DNA from 3 places in the Peribacillus sp. FSL E2-0159 genome. Region 1 is predicted to be linked to each of the others. Evidence: a T-box and tRNA genes for the amino acid it is inferred to sense, from the RefSeq annotation. Region 1 holds a T-box; the other regions hold tRNA genes.
What was found. The T-box of region 1 lies ahead of pheS (phenylalanine--tRNA ligase subunit alpha). A T-box ahead of a tRNA ligase gene usually reads a tRNA of that ligase, here a tRNA-Phe.

Region 1 (2,226 bases):
GTCCTCCTTTTTAAAATAAAAATTTATGCTTCGTGATGGTTGAATTGTTTTAAGAATCGAACATCATTCGTATAGAAATGACGGATATCGTCCACACCGTATTTCAACATGGCAATCCGTTCCACGCCGATTCCAAATGCGAATCCAGAGTATTTCTTGGAATCGAAGCCAGCCATTTCAAGGACATTCGGATGAACGATCCCGCCGCCAAGCACTTCGATCCAGCCTGTTTGCTTACATACGCTGCAGCCTTTACCACCGCAGATTTTACAAGAAATATCCACTTCGACGGAAGGCTCCGTAAATGGGAAGAAACTTGGACGAAGACGGATTTCACGGTCTTGCCCGAATACTTTTTTCGCAAATACGTCAAGCGTTCCTTTCAGGTCGCTCATGCTGATGTTCTCATCGATGACCAAGCCCTCAATTTGCTGGAATTGATGAGAGTGTGTCGCATCATCGTTATCACGGCGATATACTTTTCCTGGGCAAATGATTTTAACAGGACCTTGACCTTTATGTTTTTCCATCGTTCTGGCTTGAACAGGTGAAGTGTGCGTACGCATAAGGATTTCATCCGTGATGTAGAAGGAATCCTGCATATCACGTGCCGGATGGCTTTTTGGCAAGTTAAGTGCCTCGAAGTTGTAGTAGTCACTTTCGACTTCAGGACCTTCCGCAACGGTATAACCCATACCGATGAATAAGTCTTCGATTTCTTCCACGACACGTGTTAATGGGTGAAGATTTCCCTTGTTTATCGGACGTCCTGGAAGTGTGACGTCAATCGTTTCAGTTGCTAGCTTTGCATTGACTGCCGCAGTTTCAAGTGCTTTTTGTTTCTCCTCGATCTTTGTTGCGATCGCTTCCCGTACATCATTGGCTAGTGCCCCGATTTTCGGGCGTTCTTCGGCAGATAATTTACCCATGCCGCGCAATACCTCTGTGATTGGCCCTTTTTTCCCTAAATAAGCAACACGGACATCATTCAGTTCTTTTAATTCGGAAGCGGCGGCAACTTTTTGCAACGCTTCTTCCTGCAGTTCTAGTAATCGTTCCTGCATCATGTCTTCCTCCTTTATTTTCCTTTTGTAAAAATGAACACAAAAAAACCCCGATCCCTAAAGGGACGAGGTTTATGTATCGCGGTACCACCCTTATTAGTGCACAAACAAAAAAACTTATGCACTCACTTCATTAAAAATAACGGCTCTTCACCGGAACATTTTTCGGACATCCTGTCTTCCCAATGCCAACTCGAAAGGTGAATTCCCTTAAGCAGTGCCATAAAAATGCTTTCAGTCAAGGCATTTTTTCCCTGGATATGGTTAACTTAAGCTACTACTCTTTGTCATCGTTGTTTTCATTATAAAATTCTGTTTTATTATATTATAATTCTTCGGCCGTTTCAAATCGATTTTCGTAAATGGTACATTAAAATCCCGGCAGCGATCCCCACATTCAATGATTCGCTTTTTCCGTAGATGGGAATATAAAGGTTTTTAGTCGTTTTCTCCAGTAATTCCTTCGATACTCCTTGGCCTTCATTACCAACCAGCAGGGCAAAACGGGAAGACTTTTCCACTTCTTCAAATGGTGATGCGCCTTCTAATGCCGTGCCATAAACCGGTGTGCCGCTTTGCTTCAGCTCATCGATGATTTCGGAAAGGTTCCCTTTAATGACAGGCATATGGAAGAGGCTCCCTTGCGTCGAACGGACCACTTTGGGATTATACAAGTCAGCACACCCTTCGCCAAGTATGACCGCATCGATTCCAGCTGCATCCGCTGTCCTGATCATCGTTCCAATATTCCCCGGATCTTGGACGGCATCGATCAACAATAGTTTATTTGGATTGATGGACGCCATGCTCGTTGATTTCTGTTCACAAACCGCGGCAATTCCCTGCGGGGCTTCGGTATCGCAAATCGCCTTCATAATATCATTTTTCACATATATGAGTTCTGTGCCTTCCACCTTAAAATGTGCAGGCATTTCAGTTTCTTCATTGATGATAACTTCCAAGACGATTTCTTCTTTTAGGGCTTCTTCAACTAGATGAAAACCCTCGACTAAATATTTACCTGTTTTATCTCGTTCTTTTTTCGTCAAAAGTTTTTTCCATTGCTTAACTTGAGGGTTTTTTACGGATTCGATATATTTCAAGGGTAAACGCTCCTTTAACTTCACACTGATTTTCCTATTATAACGCAATTTATATACAT
Region 2 (2,226 bases), 2.4 Mb from region 1:
AAGTAGAGAACGCTGACGTCACCGAATTTAAGGCAACTTCTTTTGATACCGGTGGCCGGGGTCGAACCGGCACTCCAGAGGAACACGATTTTGAGTCGTGCGCGTCTGCCAATTCCGCCACACCGGCATGTTTGTTGGAGGCGGCAACCGGAATCGAACCGGTGGTAAAGGTTTTGCAGACCTCTGCCTTACCGCTTGGCTATGCCGCCAACGTTTTTGGAGCGAAAGACGGGATTCGAACCCGCGACCCCAACCTTGGCAAGGTTGTATTCTACCACTGAACTACTTTCGCATATGGCTGGGCTAGAAGGGATCGAACCTTCGCATGACGGAATCAAAATCCGTTGCCTTACCGCTTGGCTATAGCCCATTAACGTTGTAATCATTATATCATGTTTTATTAAATGGGGCGACTGATGGGAATCGAACCCACGAATGCCTGAACCACAATCAGGTGCGTTAACCACTTCGCCACAACCGCCATTATAGGATTGAAATTGGCAGGGGTAGTAGGACTCGAACCCACACTGGAGGTTTTGGAGACCTCTGTTCTACCTTTAAACTATACCCCTGTAAGAAAAATGGTGGAGGGGGGCAGATTCGAACTGCCGAACCCGAAGGAGCGGATTTACAGTCCGCCGCGTTTAGCCACTTCGCTACCCCTCCGCATATGGATGAAACATGGTGCCGGCAAGAGGACTTGAACCCCCAACCTACTGATTACAAGTCAGTTGCTCTACCAGTTGAGCTACACCGGCACTACTATGGTGGCTCAGGACGGAATCGAACCGCCGACACAAGGATTTTCAGTCCTTTGCTCTACCGACTGAGCTACTGAGCCAAACAATAAAAATGGCGGTCCCGACGGGAATCGAACCCGCGATCTCCTGCGTGACAGGCAGGCATGTTAACCGCTACACCACGGGACCATAGATTGCGGGGACAGGATTTGAACCTGCGACCTTCGGGTTATGAGCCCGACGAGCTACCGGACTGCTCCACCCCGCGACGGTAATAATGTTGCTATTATGCATCAAGTTTTCGTGTTGAGCGTTTCAATGAGTTGAGTAATCAATCCGTTAAAGAGAAACAACCTGATCTTATTGAAAAATGGTGGAGGATGACGGGATCGAACCGCCGACCCTCTGCTTGTAAGGCAGATGCTCTCCCAGCTGAGCTAATCCTCCAATATGTTGTCTAAATGGTGACCCGTACGGGATTCGAACCCGTGTTACCGCCGTGAAAGGGCGGTGTCTTAACCGCTTGACCAACGGGCCAGGTATAAAATGGCGGAGAGCAAGGGATTTGAACCCTTGAGACAGGGTTACCCGTCTACACGATTTCCAATCGTGCTCCTTCGGCCACTCGGACAGCTCTCCAATAATGGCTCCGCAGGTAGGACTCGAACCTACGACCGTTCGGTTAACAGCCGAATGCTCTACCACTGAGCTACTGCGGAACAATATCAGCTTGGCGACGTCCTACTCTCACAGGGGGAAACCCCCAACTACCATCGGCGCTGAAGAGCTTAACTGCCGTGTTCGGAATGGGAACGGGTGTGACCTCTTCGCTATCGTCACCAAACAATGTTTACATTTTTTCAAGACATATATTATTATAACGTCTTTTTGAGAAAATGCAAGAAGAAATTTTCATTCCTTCAAAACTAGATAATAAGAAGGTATTTCATTTTTTTAAAGCGTTGGTTAAGTCCTCGATCTATTAGTATCAGTCAGCTCCACATGTCGCCACGCTTCCACCTCTGACCTATCAACCTGATCATCTTTCAGGGATCTTACTAGCTTGCGCCATGGGAAATCTCATCTTGAGGGGGGCTTCATGCTTAGATGCTTTCAGCACTTATCCCGTCCGCACGTAGCTACCCAGCTATGCCTTTGGCAAGACAACTGGTACACCAGCGGTGCGTCCATCCCGGTCCTCTCGTACTAAGGACAGCTCCTCTCAAATTTCCTGCGCCCGCGACGGATAGGGACCGAACTGTCTCACGACGTTCTGAACCCAGCTCGCGTACCGCTTTAATGGGCGAACAGCCCAACCCTTGGGACCGACTACAGCCCCAGGATGCGATGAGCCGACATCGAGGTGCCAAACCTCCCCGTCGATGTGGACTCTTGGGGGAGATAAGCCTGTTATCCCCGGGGTAGCTTTTATCCGTTGAGCGATGGCCCTTCCATGCGGAACCACCGGATCACTAAGCCCGACTTT
Region 3 (2,226 bases), 1.0 Mb from region 1:
TGCCAAATTCGGTACATCCGAAACGCCATCTGATTATACCGGCGATCATGGCAATTATAATGATCTTTATAAAACCGAGGATGAAACGAACGGATTTCCTGAAGAGTATGAAGGATTTGCCGCAAATGATATCGAAGGAAAAAATAGAGTGGATATACCGAGCAAAAAGCAAAAGGAATATGAAGATACACTGGAAGAAGAAAATATAGAATCCAATCTTGGAGACATTCCCTATAAGCAAAAAGATAGTTATATCAATGAAAAGAAATGAAAAAAAGAAGCATACATGAATGTATGCTTCCCTTTTTGTTATGACCCGTACGGGATTCGAACCCGTGTTACCGCCGTGAAAGGGCGGTGTCTTAACCGCTTGACCAACGGGCCAACTGGCGGAGAAGGAGGGATTTGAACCCTCGCGCCGCTCGCGCGACCTACACCCTTAGCAGGGGCGCCTCTTCAGCCTCTTGAGTACTTCCCCATGGCTCCGCAGGTAGGACTCGAACCTACGACCGTTCGGTTAACAGCCGAATGCTCTACCACTGAGCTACTGCGGAACAATATGAATATGGTGGGCCTAAATGGACTCGAACCATCGACCTCACGCTTATCAGGCGTGCGCTCTAACCAGCTGAGCTATAGGCCCATATTTGGAGCGGGTGAAGGGAATCGAACCCTCATCATCAGCTTGGAAGGCTGAGGTTTTACCACTAAACTACACCCGCGAAATGGGGCGACTGATGGGAATCGAACCCACGAATGCCTGAACCACAATCAGGTGCGTTAACCACTTCGCCACAATCGCCGTAATTTTTTAAAATATGGTGGCTCAGGACGGAATCGAACCGCCGACACAAGGATTTTCAGTCCTTTGCTCTACCGACTGAGCTACTGAGCCACTATGTATTAAATTTAAAGAATGGCGGTCCCGACGGGAATCGAACCCGCGATCTCCTGCGTGACAGGCAGGCATGTTAACCGCTACACCACGGGACCTAATAATTGCGGGGACAGGATTTGAACCTGCGACCTTCGGGTTATGAGCCCGACGAGCTACCGGACTGCTCCACCCCGCGACGGTAATAATGAAACGATTCGCATCAAGTTTTCGTGTATATTGTTTCGTCCGCTTCCTTTATGTAAGGCTGGTTTCAAAACAACTTGCTGCTTTTAAAAAAATGGAGGAGGTAGAGGGATTCGAACCCCCGCGGGATTTGACTCCCCTGTCGGTTTTCAAGACCGATCCCTTCAGCCGAACTTGGGTATACCTCCACGGCTTTTAAAAAAATGAATATGGTGGACCTTGTAGGACTCGAACCTACGACCGGACGGTTATGAGCCGTCTGCTCTAACCAGCTGAGCTAAAGGTCCTTATATTTATTGGTAGCGGCGGAGGGGATCGAACCCCCGACCTCACGGGTATGAACCGTACGCTCTAGCCAGCTGAGCTACACCGCCAATATAATATAAGTATCTGATTGAAAAATGGTGGAGCCTAGCGGGATCGAACCGCTGACCTCCTGCGTGCAAGGCAGGCGCTCTCCCAGCTGAGCTAAGGCCCCATTCATTAAAAATCACGTGGTCGGGAAGACAGGATTCGAACCTGCGACCCCTTGGTCCCAAACCAAGTGCTCTACCAAGCTGAGCTACTTCCCGCAATAAAAACATGGTGCGCCCGGCGGGAGTCGAACCTACAACCTTCTGATTCGTAGTCAGATGCTCTATCCAATTGAGCTACGGGCGCATATTATGATGGTGCCGAGGACCGGAATCGAACCGGTACGGTAGTCACCTACCGCAGGATTTTAAGTCCTGTGCGTCTGCCAGTTCCGCCACCCCGGCACATACGAAAAGTGGAGCGGAAGACGGGATTCGAACCCGCGACCCCAACCTTGGCAAGGTTGTATTCTACCACTGAACTACTTCCGCATGAAAGATGCGGGTGAAGGGACTTGAACCCCCACGCCTTGCGGCGCCAGATCCTAAGTCTGGTGCGTCTGCCAATTCCGCCACACCCGCATATAAAATGGTGAGCCATGAAGGATTCGAACCTTCGACCCTCTGATTAAAAGTCAGATGCTCTACCAACTGAGCTAATGGCTCGTGCTTGTACTAAATTTAAATGGTGCCGGCAAGAGGACTTGAACCCCCAACCTACTGATTACAAGTCAGTTGCTCTACCAGTTGAGCTACACCGGCAGGTGTAAAAATGGTGGAGGATGACGGGAT

Region 2: it encodes a tRNA-Phe, which carries the amino acid that the T-box ahead of pheS (phenylalanine--tRNA ligase subunit alpha) is inferred to sense. The anticodon was not compared.
Region 3: it encodes a tRNA-Phe, which carries the amino acid that the T-box ahead of pheS (phenylalanine--tRNA ligase subunit alpha) is inferred to sense. The anticodon was not compared.

The regions. Positions count from the first base shown of each region.
Region 1 covers NZ_CP152053.1:4,223,976-4,226,201, forward strand. Annotated here, with positions in the region: gene pheS (phenylalanine--tRNA ligase subunit alpha) at 24-1,064, opposite strand; T-box leader at 1,123-1,364, opposite strand; gene NYE63_RS20620 (RNA methyltransferase) at 1,409-2,167, opposite strand.
Region 2 covers NZ_CP152053.1:811,944-814,169, reverse strand. Annotated here, with positions in the region: tRNA gene NYE63_RS04060 (tRNA-Leu) at 47-127, opposite strand; tRNA gene NYE63_RS04055 (tRNA-Cys) at 136-209, opposite strand; tRNA gene NYE63_RS04050 (tRNA-Gly) at 218-292, opposite strand; tRNA gene NYE63_RS04045 (tRNA-Gln) at 296-370, opposite strand; tRNA gene NYE63_RS04040 (tRNA-His) at 406-481, opposite strand; tRNA gene NYE63_RS04035 (tRNA-Trp) at 499-572, opposite strand; tRNA gene NYE63_RS04030 (tRNA-Tyr) at 583-666, opposite strand; tRNA gene NYE63_RS04025 (tRNA-Thr) at 683-758, opposite strand; tRNA gene NYE63_RS04020 (tRNA-Phe) at 766-841, opposite strand; tRNA gene NYE63_RS04015 (tRNA-Asp) at 854-929, opposite strand; tRNA gene NYE63_RS04010 (tRNA-Met) at 935-1,008, opposite strand; tRNA gene NYE63_RS04005 (tRNA-Val) at 1,112-1,187, opposite strand; tRNA gene NYE63_RS04000 (tRNA-Glu) at 1,203-1,277, opposite strand; tRNA gene NYE63_RS03995 (tRNA-Ser) at 1,288-1,379, opposite strand; tRNA gene NYE63_RS03990 (tRNA-Asn) at 1,385-1,459, opposite strand; rRNA gene rrf (5S ribosomal RNA) at 1,469-1,584, opposite strand; rRNA gene NYE63_RS03980 (23S ribosomal RNA) at 1,703-2,226, opposite strand, start outside.
Region 3 covers NZ_CP152053.1:5,235,264-5,237,489, forward strand. Annotated here, with positions in the region: gene NYE63_RS25550 (TraR/DksA C4-type zinc finger protein) at 1-271, shown strand, start outside; tRNA gene NYE63_RS25555 (tRNA-Glu) at 313-384, opposite strand; tRNA gene NYE63_RS25560 (tRNA-Ser) at 388-478, opposite strand; tRNA gene NYE63_RS25565 (tRNA-Asn) at 480-554, opposite strand; tRNA gene NYE63_RS25570 (tRNA-Ile) at 567-643, opposite strand; tRNA gene NYE63_RS25575 (tRNA-Gly) at 649-722, opposite strand; tRNA gene NYE63_RS25580 (tRNA-His) at 727-802, opposite strand; tRNA gene NYE63_RS25585 (tRNA-Phe) at 820-895, opposite strand; tRNA gene NYE63_RS25590 (tRNA-Asp) at 918-993, opposite strand; tRNA gene NYE63_RS25595 (tRNA-Met) at 1,000-1,073, opposite strand; tRNA gene NYE63_RS25600 (tRNA-Ser) at 1,177-1,269, opposite strand; tRNA gene NYE63_RS25605 (tRNA-Ile) at 1,292-1,368, opposite strand; tRNA gene NYE63_RS25610 (tRNA-Met) at 1,379-1,455, opposite strand; tRNA gene NYE63_RS25615 (tRNA-Ala) at 1,484-1,559, opposite strand; tRNA gene NYE63_RS25620 (tRNA-Pro) at 1,577-1,653, opposite strand; tRNA gene NYE63_RS25625 (tRNA-Arg) at 1,665-1,741, opposite strand; tRNA gene NYE63_RS25630 (tRNA-Leu) at 1,751-1,839, opposite strand; tRNA gene NYE63_RS25635 (tRNA-Gly) at 1,852-1,926, opposite strand; tRNA gene NYE63_RS25640 (tRNA-Leu) at 1,935-2,016, opposite strand; tRNA gene NYE63_RS25645 (tRNA-Lys) at 2,025-2,100, opposite strand; tRNA gene NYE63_RS25650 (tRNA-Thr) at 2,121-2,196, opposite strand; tRNA gene NYE63_RS25655 (tRNA-Val) at 2,208-2,226, opposite strand, start outside.